4 regions of the Salirhabdus salicampi genome follow, and region 3 is predicted to be linked to each of the others. Evidence: riboswitches for the same ligand, from Rfam matches in the RefSeq annotation. Region 3 holds a riboswitch; each other region holds the start of a gene.
What was found. Region 3 has a riboswitch for S-adenosylmethionine ahead of NLW78_RS03655 (homoserine O-acetyltransferase family protein). Riboswitches for the same ligand answer to the same signal wherever they lie in the genome.
Positions count from the first base shown of each region.

Region 1: it holds a riboswitch for S-adenosylmethionine, as region 3 does, so the genes downstream of both, NLW78_RS00325 (hypothetical protein) here and NLW78_RS03655 (homoserine O-acetyltransferase family protein) in region 3, are expected to answer to the same signal.
Region 2: it holds a riboswitch for S-adenosylmethionine, as region 3 does, so the genes downstream of both, NLW78_RS02900 (O-acetylhomoserine aminocarboxypropyltransferase/cysteine synthase family protein) here and NLW78_RS03655 (homoserine O-acetyltransferase family protein) in region 3, are expected to answer to the same signal.
Region 4: it holds a riboswitch for S-adenosylmethionine, as region 3 does, so the genes downstream of both, NLW78_RS12890 (methionine ABC transporter ATP-binding protein) here and NLW78_RS03655 (homoserine O-acetyltransferase family protein) in region 3, are expected to answer to the same signal.

Region 1 is NZ_JANBWE010000001.1:57,203-60,366, forward strand. It holds gene NLW78_RS00315 (polysaccharide deacetylase family protein) at 1-691, opposite strand, end outside; gene speB (agmatinase) at 729-1,688, opposite strand; SAM riboswitch class I at 1,881-1,983, shown strand; gene NLW78_RS00325 (hypothetical protein) at 2,056-2,274, shown strand; gene fdhA (formaldehyde dehydrogenase, glutathione-independent) at 2,322-3,164, opposite strand, start outside.
Region 2 is NZ_JANBWE010000001.1:551,027-554,190, forward strand. It holds gene srtD (class D sortase, LPxTATN-specific) at 1-363, shown strand, start outside; gene NLW78_RS02890 (hypothetical protein) at 386-559, opposite strand; gene NLW78_RS02895 (yteA family sporulation protein) at 628-1,407, opposite strand; SAM riboswitch class I at 1,641-1,748, shown strand; gene NLW78_RS02900 (O-acetylhomoserine aminocarboxypropyltransferase/cysteine synthase family protein) at 1,934-3,164, shown strand, end outside.
Region 3 is NZ_JANBWE010000001.1:701,272-704,435, forward strand. It holds gene NLW78_RS03650 (SDR family NAD(P)-dependent oxidoreductase) at 142-903, shown strand; SAM riboswitch class I at 1,062-1,177, shown strand; gene NLW78_RS03655 (homoserine O-acetyltransferase family protein) at 1,262-2,326, shown strand; gene NLW78_RS03660 (PLP-dependent aspartate aminotransferase family protein) at 2,434-3,164, shown strand, end outside.
Region 4 is NZ_JANBWE010000004.1:195,066-198,229, forward strand. It holds gene NLW78_RS12885 (M36 family metallopeptidase) at 1-639, shown strand, start outside; SAM riboswitch class I at 1,203-1,316, shown strand; gene NLW78_RS12890 (methionine ABC transporter ATP-binding protein) at 1,391-2,413, shown strand; gene NLW78_RS12895 (methionine ABC transporter permease) at 2,403-3,071, shown strand; gene NLW78_RS12900 (MetQ/NlpA family ABC transporter substrate-binding protein) at 3,086-3,164, shown strand, end outside.

The DNA.
Region 1 (3,164 bases), 640 kb from region 3:
CAATAAGCTGCGGGTGCATCGTTAACACAAAGCAACCACCATCTTGGTACAGTCCGTCAAATTCTGCTTTCCATAGTCGATAAACTTTATCTGGTTCCTCGATGGAGAAACCGATTGGAGGTTCAGCAGAAAACGCAAATTGTTCCCAGTCATCTAGCAACCATGTGACTGGTATTTCAAGAATTTTTTCGTTATGCCCACCATCAATCGTATAAGGAACATCATTTCCCATTAAGCTAGAATCGAAGCGGAAATCATATTTTTTCAATAAGCTTGGCGTATGTCGATTTATTTCCCATAAGGGTGCTCGATACCCTTCTGGATAATAGCCCGCATATTTCTTAATTGCTTCTCTACCTTTCACTATAATCTCTTCTTCTTCTTCAAAGGTTAAGTCATCAAGGCGTTCGTGAAAGTAGCCATGATGACCAATTGGATGATTTTTCTCTACTATTCTTTCGATAACAGTCGGATCTATATTAGCTACAGCTCCTGGGACAAAAAAGTTTGCTTTCAGGTCATTCTCGCTTAACAAGGTTAAAATGCGGTTTAATCCAACGGTTCTTCCGTACGTTCCTATAGATAATAGTGACATCCGTGACTTGTTTTTCTCATTGAATGTAAAAGCTGTTTCAGCATCTACATCAAAGGATAAAACGACAGCCATCTGTTTTCCGTTGGGCCATTTCATCATATCCACCTCTTTCCCTATAAATATATAATTGTTTCTATTGGTTACGTTTATGGAATGCTAAAATAGATAGAAATTCATAAACGATGTTTGCCCCTAATTGAGCTGTAATTTCAGCATTATCTAACGCTGGCAAAACCTCAACCAAGTCAAAACCGACATAGTTTAAATCTGGTAAATGACGCACATAGTTCAGACCTTCATAGCTCGTTACACCACCAGGTTCAGGTGTTCCTGTTCCTGGTGCATATGCGGGATCAAAGAAGTCGATATCGAAGGTAAGAAATACGGGCTTCTCTCCTACCGTGCTTTTAATTTGTTCACTTAACTGTTCAGGAGATAAGGAACGAAGCTCGTCTATCGTAATCACATGGAAACCCATATTTATTGCTTCATCTACATCACTTGGATCATATACGGTTCCCCTAAGTCCAATTTGGATTGAAGTAGAGGGGTCAACAATGTGTTCTTCTAATGCTCTTCGAAAAGGTGTACCATGAGTATACTTTTTGCCCCAATAGTTGTCCCAAGTATCACCGTGGGCGTCAAAGTGAACAAGACTTAATGCTCCATACTTTTCGGACAATCCTCTTAGTTCTCCTAAAGTGACAGAGTGGTCACCACCAAGCCCAATGGGAATAATATTATGCCTTGCCAGTGCACTATAAGCAGTTTTCATAATGTCATAGGATTCGTGGATATGACCGGGTATTAGAGGTAAATCACCGTAATCAATGACAGAACAATAATCAAAGGGGTTGAGTTTATGAAAAGCGTTAGAAGGTCTTAGAAGCATAGAAATTTCACGTATTCCGGAAGGTCCGAAGCGGGATCCTGACCGGTAGCTTGCAGCAGTGTCGAAAGGTAATCCTACAATGGCAACATCTATATCCTCATGAGGATCAGTAATATAAGGCAGTTTCATAAAAGTTCTAATGCCAGTGTATCGTGGTGCATCACTATGGTGACTTGGACCATATTTAGGTTCTTTAGCCAATTTTATCCCTCCTGTTTACCCTTAACTATAAGGTAAAACAAGGGTTACACGAATAGACAAAATGTTAAGAATTTTCAATAATTACATTACTAAGTGTCTAAACGGATAGGTGATATGGCACTTTTATGTGCAACCGCCATCAAGGAAGGTAATATTTCCCCGTTATGTATGCTATAATGAAATGAATTAAATAGATTATCCAGAGTGACAGAGAGAACTGGCTCGTTGATGTCACAGCAACCTGCTTTATGTAAGGTGCTCCTACCAGCAAAGCGTCTGCTTTGAATGATAAAACCGGTCAAAAGGACTTCTTTTTGCATTCATGGCAGAAAGAAGTTTTTTTATATTTTCAAAAGGAGTGAGAAGTATGGATTTTCATGTGAGAAATGGAGAAGTCGTACAATTAACGGAGAAAGAGGCAAAACAAGTGAAGCGGAAAGGGGTTTATATTACGGAGTTGACGAAACATATGACACAAGAGGAATTGGAGGCCTTTAAAAAAGAACGTTATGAAAAATTTCTGAAACCAATAATGAATCACAACGAATCACAGCTTAAGGCGGTTCAAAACCGTAAAGAGAAATAAATACGATGAAAAGCCCAGTGAATCTGATTCACTGGGCTATCTTCATATTATTGTCTCACTAAGCCGTGAGGATCAATGACGAATTTTTTCGATGCGCCGCCGTCAAACTGTTGATATCCATTCGGTGCTTCGTCAAGGGAGATTAGGGTAGCATTTACTGCTTTCGCAATTTGTGCGCGGCCGCTTAAAATGGACATCATCAAATCGCGATGGTATTTCATGACCGGCGTTTGCCCGGTGACAAATGTGTGAGCTTTAGCCCAACCAAGTCCGAGACGAATTTTTAATGTTCCTTCTTGAGCATCTTTATCAATTCCACCTGGGTCTCCTGTTACATATAAACCTGGAATCCCAAGACGTCCACCAGCTCTCGTAATTTGCATTGCTGTGTTTAATACCGTTGCGGGAGCTTCACCAGCACCTTCACCGTGTCCACTTGCTTCAAAACCAACCGCATCTACCGCGCAATCGACTTCAGGTACACCTAAAATTTGTTCAATTTGCTCTCCTACATCTGTATGTTCCCGAAGGTTAATCGTCTCACAGCCAAAGCTTCTCGCTTGAGCTAAACGTTCTTCAATTAAGTCACCAACAATAACAACAGATGCACCAAGTAGTTGGGCAGAGTGGGCAGCAGCAAGTCCTACTGGGCCTGCGCCAGCAACATATACTGTGGAACCAGGTTTAACACCAGCGCTTACTGCACCGTGATAACCCGTTGGGAAAATATCAGAGAGCATCGTTAAATCAAGAATTTTCTCCATAGCCAGGTCTTTATCTGGGAACTTCAATAGCTGAAAATCTGCATATGGAACCATGACATATTCAGATTGGCCACCGACCCAGCCACCCATATCTACATAACCGTATGCTGATCCTGGTCGGTCAGG
Region 2 (3,164 bases), 150 kb from region 3:
ACAATCGAGGGTGAGCTTCCAATCATTGAAGGAACAAATGAGGAACAGTTAGAGTATGGTGTTGGTTATTACACAGCATCATCAATGCCAGGTGAAAATAATCAAATTTTGTTATCAGGCCATCGAGATACAGTTTTTAAACGTTTAGGTGATTTGAGGGTCGGTGATGAGGTCATGATCGATGTTTCATATGGGTCATTCGTCTATAAAATTGTTGATACGGAGGTAGTCGATGCAGATGATACAACTGTCATCCGCTCTACATATCCAGAGGAACTTTTAACGATTTCGACATGTTATCCATTTCGTTATATCGGCAATGCACCCCAGCGTTATATTGTATATGCGAAGCCGGTCTCATAAGAGGGGTGCTTCGGCCGAAACACTATTCCCCCCAACGGTTAATCATCCATACAACGATAAAGAAAACGAGAAAAAATCCAACACCGAACAGAAAGAAATTGAAAAACAGTAACCACTCTACACTCTCTGCTGAAATCGCTAATATAGTGCAGATGATGAGCCATAACCCCATTAATATATAACCAAATTTATACATGTTTGTTTCACTCCTTATTACTTATCTTAAAAAGAAATCGTGAAACAAGCAATAAAAAACCTCTCCGGTTAGGGAGAGGATTTATCTTCGTTCTTTTCTGCCTCTTCTTCTGTATAGGGGTCAATTTCATAAGGCTTTAAATCACCAAAAACTGTCATCATTCCCTCTTCATCGAGGGCCTCTTCATATTCCTTATGTTGAGGTGAAGGATACACCTTTACATTTTTCCCTTCAATATCGGTTGCAGCAAAATTTTCATAATCCTCTACATAGCCAACCGGGTCATCAGACTCAATATATGTCTCATTATAATGATCCGGTGCAACAACAAAGTCTGAAGGTGAGTTGGACGTCCCCCATTTAGCCACTTCTTGCCACGAATCTTCACTATCGAATACTTCCCCTTCCGTTTCGTCGTATTCAAATCGCCCAAATGGAGGACCAATCACATCTTCTTCCACAGGACGTTGGTCGGTTATGAATTGTTCCGGAGTATGCTCGACACAGTAAGTTGTTGTAGGCATGGCTTCTAAACGTTCCAACGGGATATCCTTACCACATACTTCACACTTACCATAAGTCCCTTTATCTATTGCTTCTAAAGCATTATTTATACTTCTAAGTTCATCCTCTGTGTGTTCATTTAACGCAATATCCTTCTCACGCTCGTATAACTCACTGCCTTCGTCGCCTGGGTGATTATCATAACTAGATAATTCGCCCACAGCATCATGGTAATGTCCATGTTCCAAATCAAAATGGTCATTGTCTTCTAAACGTTTTTCAATATGCTGTTTCGCCTTCATTAGTTTGGAACGGAAGGTGGATATTTGGTCTGCTGATAACATGTTTTGATCTCCTTCCATTAGTTAAACTCTAATTATAGTTTTCACGAACAAAAAAAAACCATTAACGAAAAATGTGTGAAAACTGTAAAAAAAATCCTTTGCATAATGTATATCACAATAGCTTATATATAAAAGTATAAAATGTAACGCTAAATTTATTGACAATTTTGAATTTACAATATATAATTCACCTAACAATCATTACATAATTAAGAATAAATTTACAATTTAATCTCTTATCGAGAGTGGTGGAGGGATAGGCCCGATGAAACCCGGCAACCTTCAAGCAGCGGCTTGAAAAGGTGCCAATTCCTACAGACGTTAGGTCTGAAAGATAAGAGGAGGATCTGTATATTGACCCTCTTCTTATGAAGAGGGTTTTTCAGTTTTTCCTCTTCTTCTTTACCTTACACGACACTATAAACCCCAATGCGAGACAAATGGTGAACGATAAGGTTCTATGCCTTATAAAAAAATAAATCTGAGTAATCTTATTGGTTTACTAAAAATTAAAGGAGTGGTTTTAATGGCTAATTCAGATCATTTTGGGCGTGAAACACAGTTATTACATGGGGGACAACAACCCGATCCAACAACAGGTGCAAGAGCAGTTCCGGTTTATCAAACAACTTCCTATGTATTTCGGGATACAGAACATGCACAAAATTTGTTTGCATTACAAGAACAGGGAAACATATATACAAGAATTATGAATCCAACTGTAGACGTCTTTGAAAAGCGGATTGCTCTTCTAGAAGGTGGAACAAATGCTGTAGCTTTATCTTCAGGTATGGCAGCTATTACGTTGTCCATTTTAAATGTTGCACATGCAGGTGATGAAATTGTAGCAGCTACAAATTTATATGGAGGAACATATAATTTATTTGCCAATACGTTACCGAAATACGGGATAAATGTGACATTCGTTGACCCGGAAGATCCAGAAAATTTCAGAAGTGCTATTACACCTAAAACAAAAGCCGTTTTTGCCGAAACGATTGGTAACCCAAGTTTGCATGTATTAGATATTGAAGCTGTTGCAAACGTTGCCCATGATAACGAAATTCCGTTAATTGTTGATAATACATTCGCGACACCTTATGGTTGTCGACCAATTGAATGGGGTGCAGATGTTGTTATTCATTCAGCAACAAAGTGGATTGGAGGACATGGTCGAGTTATAGGCGGTGTAGTTGTAGACGGTGGGAAGTTTAATTGGAATAACGAAAAATTCCCAGGTTTTATAGAACCGGATCGTAGTTACCATAATATTCGGTTTGGAATTGATGTAGAAGGAGCTGCATTTGGAACGAAATTACGTGTTCAATTGCTACGGGATATTGGACCTTGCTTAAGTCCGGATAATGCTTCTACTTTGCTGCAAGGTTTAGAAACACTGCACTTAAGAGTACAACGTCATAATGAAAATGCGTTAACGATAGCGAAGTATTTAGCGGACCATGATGCTGTAGATTGGGTATCATATCCTGGGTTAGAAAGCCATCCGTCCTATGAATTATCGAAAAAGTATTTAGATCAAGGCGCAGGTTCAATCATAGTCTTTGGTATAAAGGGAGGTCGAGAAACTGGTCGCCGTGTTATAGATAACATTCATTTATGGTCACATGTAGCAAACGTTGGAGACGCGAAATCCTTAATTATTCATCCGGCATCTACGACACATCAACAACTAAATGAGGAAGAGTTGAAACAAACTGGTGTGACAGAAGAATTGATTCGACTGTCAGTTGGCATTG
Region 3 (3,164 bases):
TTCCTACAAAAGATTACAATTTTTCCGAAGACAGGTAAAGTTTTGCCAAAGGTGGAAACTCAGCAATTTGATAACAATGATTTTCCACAATATGATAAAGTTAGTGAAAAGAGATGCGACAACCGTAAGGAGGATTTTGGAATGGATTTACAATTAAAAGGAAAAAATGTCTTAATTACAGGTGGTTCAAAAGGCATTGGGAAAGGGATAGCAGAAGTCTTTGCAGCAGAGGGGGCAAATGTGGGAATTGCGGCACGTAATGAGGATACGCTTAAACAAACAAAAGAAGAATTAGGGGGAAAAGTAAGCATATATCCGGTGGATATCACTGACGAAACGGAACGAAAGCATTTGATGAAGTCATTTTTATATGATCACAGTACGATTGATGTTCTTGTGAATAATGCAGGAGGAAGCAATGGAAGTACAGTTGTTGAAACGGATATGAATTTGTTTCATGAAGCACTCGAACTAAACTACTTTTCAGCGGTCCATTTGAGTAAACTTGCTGTCGACAATATGAAAGAAGCAGGAAGTGGCTCTATCATTAATATTACGTCTATTTTCGGAAGAGAAAGTGGAGGACGGGCTACATATAATAATGCAAAGGCAGCACTGATAAGTTTTACAAAGTCCTTGGCTGATGAGGCAATCTCTTACGGCGTTCGAGTCAATAGTGTGGCACCGGGAAGCATTTTACATGAAACAGGAAATTGGAAAAAGCGCCTTGAAGAGAACCCAGAAAAAATAAATGCTTTTGTTCAAAATGAAATTCCAGCTGGACGCTTTGGGACGGTTGAAGAGGTGGCAAACGTTGTTACATTTTTAGCCTCAGAAAAGGCTTCATGGATTGTTGGGGTAAGTCTAAACGTAGATGGAGGACAGTCTAGAATGAATTTTTAACGAGGGGAAAGGTATATGGAAAGCTGAACACAAAATTTTTTCATTATTTTCATTATTTTGAGTTGACAGATTTCAAGTTCTAATTTATCCTTGTAAACAATAAAAATTTACAAACGTGATTGAAAACACTAAAGTTAAAAACTTCATAAATGAGTGATCTCTTATCAAGAGAGGTGGAGGGACTGGCCCGATGAAACCCGGCAACCGCCAATGTGATTTCGACGTTGGAAAGGTGCTAATTCCTGAGAAGACATTTGTCTTCTAGAGATAAGAGGAAGGACTAGATTATCCACCCCCTTCCTCGTGAAGGGGGTTTTTCATTTCACTGAAACTTTTCAATCCATAGAGGGGGGATGGAATGTCTGATTTATATGAGTCCAGTCAGTTAAGTATTGGTGAATTTATGTTAGAAAACGGTGAAGCACGAAATTGCACAATTGCTTACGAACGAGTTGGGAAGTGGCCGGCTTCACATGACCAGATTATTGTCATTTGTCATGCCTTAACTGGTAACCAATGGGCATATGGGGAACATCATGACGGTTGGTGGAGCGACTTTATTGGACCTGGGAAAATGATTGATACAAACAAGTATACCGTGTTTACGACAAACGTAATTGGCGGGTGTAATGGTACTGATGTAGAACAGGATACGTTAGGTTATCCGAATATAACGGTTAGAGATATGGTGCGAGCACAAAAACAGTTTTTAGCGAAGTTAGATATTGATCAAGTTTATGCCATTGTTGGGGGTTCCCTTGGGGGAATGCAAGTATGGGAATGGGCAGTTATGGACCCAACGTTTGCAGAAGTGTATGTCCCGCTTGCATCAACTCCTATCTTTTCGGATTATGCTCTCGCATATAATCACATAGCAGAACAAGCGATATTATCTCATCAAAATGAAACGGACTCTAACGGTAAAGGGTTAGAAATTGCTAGAATGATTGGAATGATTACTTATCGGTCACCACAGTTATTTAATAATCGTTTTGAACGCTCACAAGGGGAAGACGATCGGTATGAAGTTCAAAATTACTTAGATTACCAAGGGAATAAATTATTGCAACGATTTGATGAAAACAGTTATGTAACGTTACTTAGAGCGATGAATTCCCATGATATTACACGGGGTCGTGGAAGTTTAGGAGATGTTTTGGCGCGAATACAGGCACCTATTTTAACAGTCTCGTTTAGCCACGATTTGCTGTACCCGCCTAAGGCGATTCATGAAGCAGCGCGACAGTTAGAAAATGCAGGCATAGATGTCCGTTATCATTCTGTCGAAACGGATTTTGGTCATGATGGTTTTCTCGTCGAACCAGAAAAGTGGCAACACGTTGTAAAGGATTTTTTGCTAGCACAAGAAGAGAGGAACCAAGTTGATCAAAGTCGTGTGATTGGGGCCTGGAACGGACCATAAATTGTACTTAGAAAAACGGATGACTTCGGAGAATTCCTACGAAACGAACAACGTAAAGCCAACATTCTTATGCACCGAAAATTCAAATAAGGGAGAGAGGAAAATTTATGACTAAAAAAACGACTCAAGAGGAAGCGACAACCCAATACGCTTTTGAAACACAAGTATTGCATGGAGGGCAAGCACCAGACCCGACAACAGGTTCACGGGCAGTACCCATTTATCAAACAAGTTCTTACGTTTTTTCGAATACAGAACATGCAGCGGGGTTATTTTCTTTAGATGAAGCGGGGAATATTTATTCCCGTATTGGCAACCCAACTGTTGATGTATTAGAAAAACGTATTGCTTTACTCGAAAATGGTGTAGGTGCTTTAGCTACAGCAAGTGGGCAATCAGCCATCACATTATCCATTTTAAGTGTAGCGGAAAGTGGCGATGAGATTCTAGCTGCAACGAATTTATACGGGGGGACGTATAATTTATTCGCTCAAACTTTACCGCGTTATGGTGTGAAAGTGACATTTGTTGATCCAACGGATCCAAACAACTTTCGTGAAAAAATTACCGATAAAACGAAAGCAATTTATGCTGAAACAATCGGTAACCCAAGCTTACATGTGTTGGATATTGAAGCGGTGGCAGATGTTGCCCACGAAGCGGGTATTCCACTAATTGTAGATAACACATTCCCAACCCCTTACTTATGCCGTCCAATCGATCACGGTGCAGATATTGTTGTTCATTCAGGAACAAAATGGTTAGGTGGACACGGAACTTCTATTGCGGGCTTGATTATAGATGGTGGACGTTTTAATTGGGGAAATGGAAAGTTCTC
Region 4 (3,164 bases), on a different contig from region 3:
ATATCGGAAGATGGATCGAATTGGACAACGGTCGTTGAAGACCGCTTTACGTATCAAAAGCCACGTCCAGCTGCACCTGACTTACACTATAAAACGTTTGATCTTAAAAAACCAACAAAGGCGAAGTTTATAAGGTTAGTAGCTAACAGTACGCAAGACAATAGTAAAGGTTTTGTACAAGTGGCAGAATTACAAGCCTTTACGAAAAATGGAGCAGCAGTCGAACCTATTGATATTCCACCATCTGAGCCATTTACTGCGAACGGAACAGTTGAGATTGGAAATCCAGGAACAGGAATTGGGTCATTAGGGGGCGTTCCTGCTACGTTAGCTGTTACAGAGAATGAATTTGTTACAACACAGAATCCTAATCCAGCTTCACAAGGTGCAGATGGGTATGTAGTAACCCTTCCGCAACAATACGGTGATGGGTTGCATAACTTTACGTTAAAAGCAAATGATAGTTCCAATGATTTTGATGTATTCTTTTACAATAAAGATTTCGAAGTTATCGGTGGCGTAGCAACTGCATCCGGAAATGAGTCAGGAGTTGTACCGGGAGGAACAAAATACATTTATGTCGGTTTATGGTCTGGTGCGAATGGGGCGTTTGATTTAACGGTTACTAGATCCTATTAGCATCAAAATCTATGACCTTTAGCTAAAATAAAATAGATATTCATTAGGATAGTTAGCCCAAAATAATGGCTAACTATCCTTTTTTGCACAATTAAGTGAAATATTTTAAATGCTTAGTTAATAAAGTAATAAGATTGATTTCACTTTTCCGCTTAATACCATAATATCAGTATGTCCACTTTGTTTGAGCCCGTGCGCAAATCGCGAACCAGTTCTACGGGAGGACTCCCTTTTTTCTGCGTAATTTTGAATTATTTCCCCGGAAATCGAGGGAACTCCCTATTTTTCGTCACATAATTGTTGTTGACATCGGTTGTATTTGAGATATAGTATACTGATAATCTCATATTTATCTCATCATGAGAGGTGAAGAGACTAACCTTGAGAAATAAGGAAAAGTGGTACGACAACCCCACTTAATTTCACAATGTTGGCGGAGATTAAATAAATTACAAAGTTCTTTCTTGTGGTAAAGAGATGTTATTTTTGTTGACAACTACTAACAAAGGGTGCTAAAATCTCTTTTGTGAATCAAATAGAATCATATAAATTTCATATATATTCTCTTATCAAGAGAGGTGGAGGGACTGGCCCTGTGAAGCCCGGCAACCATCAAACAAACGTTTTGTTTGAAAGGTGCCAATTCCTGCAAAGTCATTGACTTTGGCAGATGAGAGAACAGCGAGCGTATACATACGCCTTTCTGTTCTCCTGCGAACAGAAAGGTGTTTTTTTATGAGGAGGTACCAAAATGATTTCTATAAAAAATGTTTCAAAAACATATCAAAGTAATGAATCTGAAGTTTTAGCTGTTGATAATATCAACTTAAATATTAATAAAGGTGAAATTTTTGGTGTAATTGGATTTAGTGGTGCTGGAAAAAGTACGTTTGTCCGGTTACTCAATAGACTAGAAGAGCCGACAAGTGGCGAAATTATCGTTGATAATCAAAGCATAACCACTTTGAGCCCACGAAAATTACGGAAAGAACGCCAAAAAATCGGCATGATTTTCCAACACTTTAATCTCCTTTGGTCTAGAAACGTTTTAGAGAACATTATGTTACCACTTGAGATAGCAGGTACACCAAATCGAGAAGAAAAGGCTCGGGAGTTAATTCAACTGGTTGGACTTTCAGGAAAAGAAAAGTCGTATCCTTCTCAACTAAGTGGTGGGCAAAAACAGCGTGTCGGAATTGCGCGTGCACTGGCGAATGATCCAAAAGTGTTGTTGTGTGATGAGGCTACGTCCGCATTAGATCCACAAACAACAGATGACATACTAGATTTACTCGTTGATATTAATAAAAAATTAGGGTTGACGATTATTTTAATTACCCACGAGATGCATGTCATCCAAAAAATCTGTCATCGTGTAGCTGTTATGGAAAATGGTCAAGTTATCGAACAAGGTAAAGTTTTAGATGTGTTTATGCATCCAAAAGAGAATACTACGAAACGGTTTGTACAACAAGTTATGACACAAGAGCCGAACGACGACACACTAGACACAATTATTAAAGGTTATACATCAGGGAAAGTCTTGAAGTTGCATTTTATCGGCGAAGATACCAATCGTTCCCTCATTAGCCAATTAGCTAAACAATTTGAGGTCGATATTAATATTTTGCAAGGCAACATTAGTCAGACACAAGAAGGGGTTTACGGGTCATTGGTTATTCATATAGACGGACATGAAAAGGATATCGAAGCAGCCTTGGATACGATCACAAGTACATCAGTAGAAATTGAGGTGATATCCGATGTTGAATGATTTATTTCCTAATGTAAATATGGACGATTTATGGACAGCTACTTATGAAACACTATATATGACCGTTTTATCTGTCATTGGAACATTAATTTTAGGTGTTTTACTAGGATTATTATTGTTTTTGACGGCGCGTGGAGGGATTTGGGAAAACCAAATTATCAATTTTATTACTGCAACATTAGTTAATGTTTTTCGCGCGATACCGTTCATTATATTAATACTGCTTCTTTTCCCATTTACAGATTTCTTAATGGGAACGATAAGAGGACCTAAGGCTGCTTTGCCAGCTTTAATCATCGGGGCATCCCCCTTTTATGCCCGCATGGTAGAAATAGCATTAAAGGAGGTGGACAAAGGGGTTATTGAAGCGGCAAAGGCGATGGGAGCAAAATACCGCACGATTATTTTTAAGGTATTGTTACCTGAATCGATGCCAGCCTTAATTTCTGGTCTTACGGTAACAGCGATAGCTTTGATTAGTTACACAGCTATGGCTGGTGTAATAGGAGCTGGTGGTCTAGGAGACTTAGCATACCGTAAAGGCTTCCAAAGATGGGATTTTGATGTTGTATTTGTTTGTACTGTCTTTATTGTTGTTATCGTATTTATCTTCCAATTTATTGGGGATATTACGTCAAGAAAAATAGATAAACGCTAAAGGAGAGAAAATCAATGAAAAAACTATTAACAGTATTATTAACAGCACTATTTGTACTTGCTTTAACTGCTTGTGGGTCATCAGAAGATAATG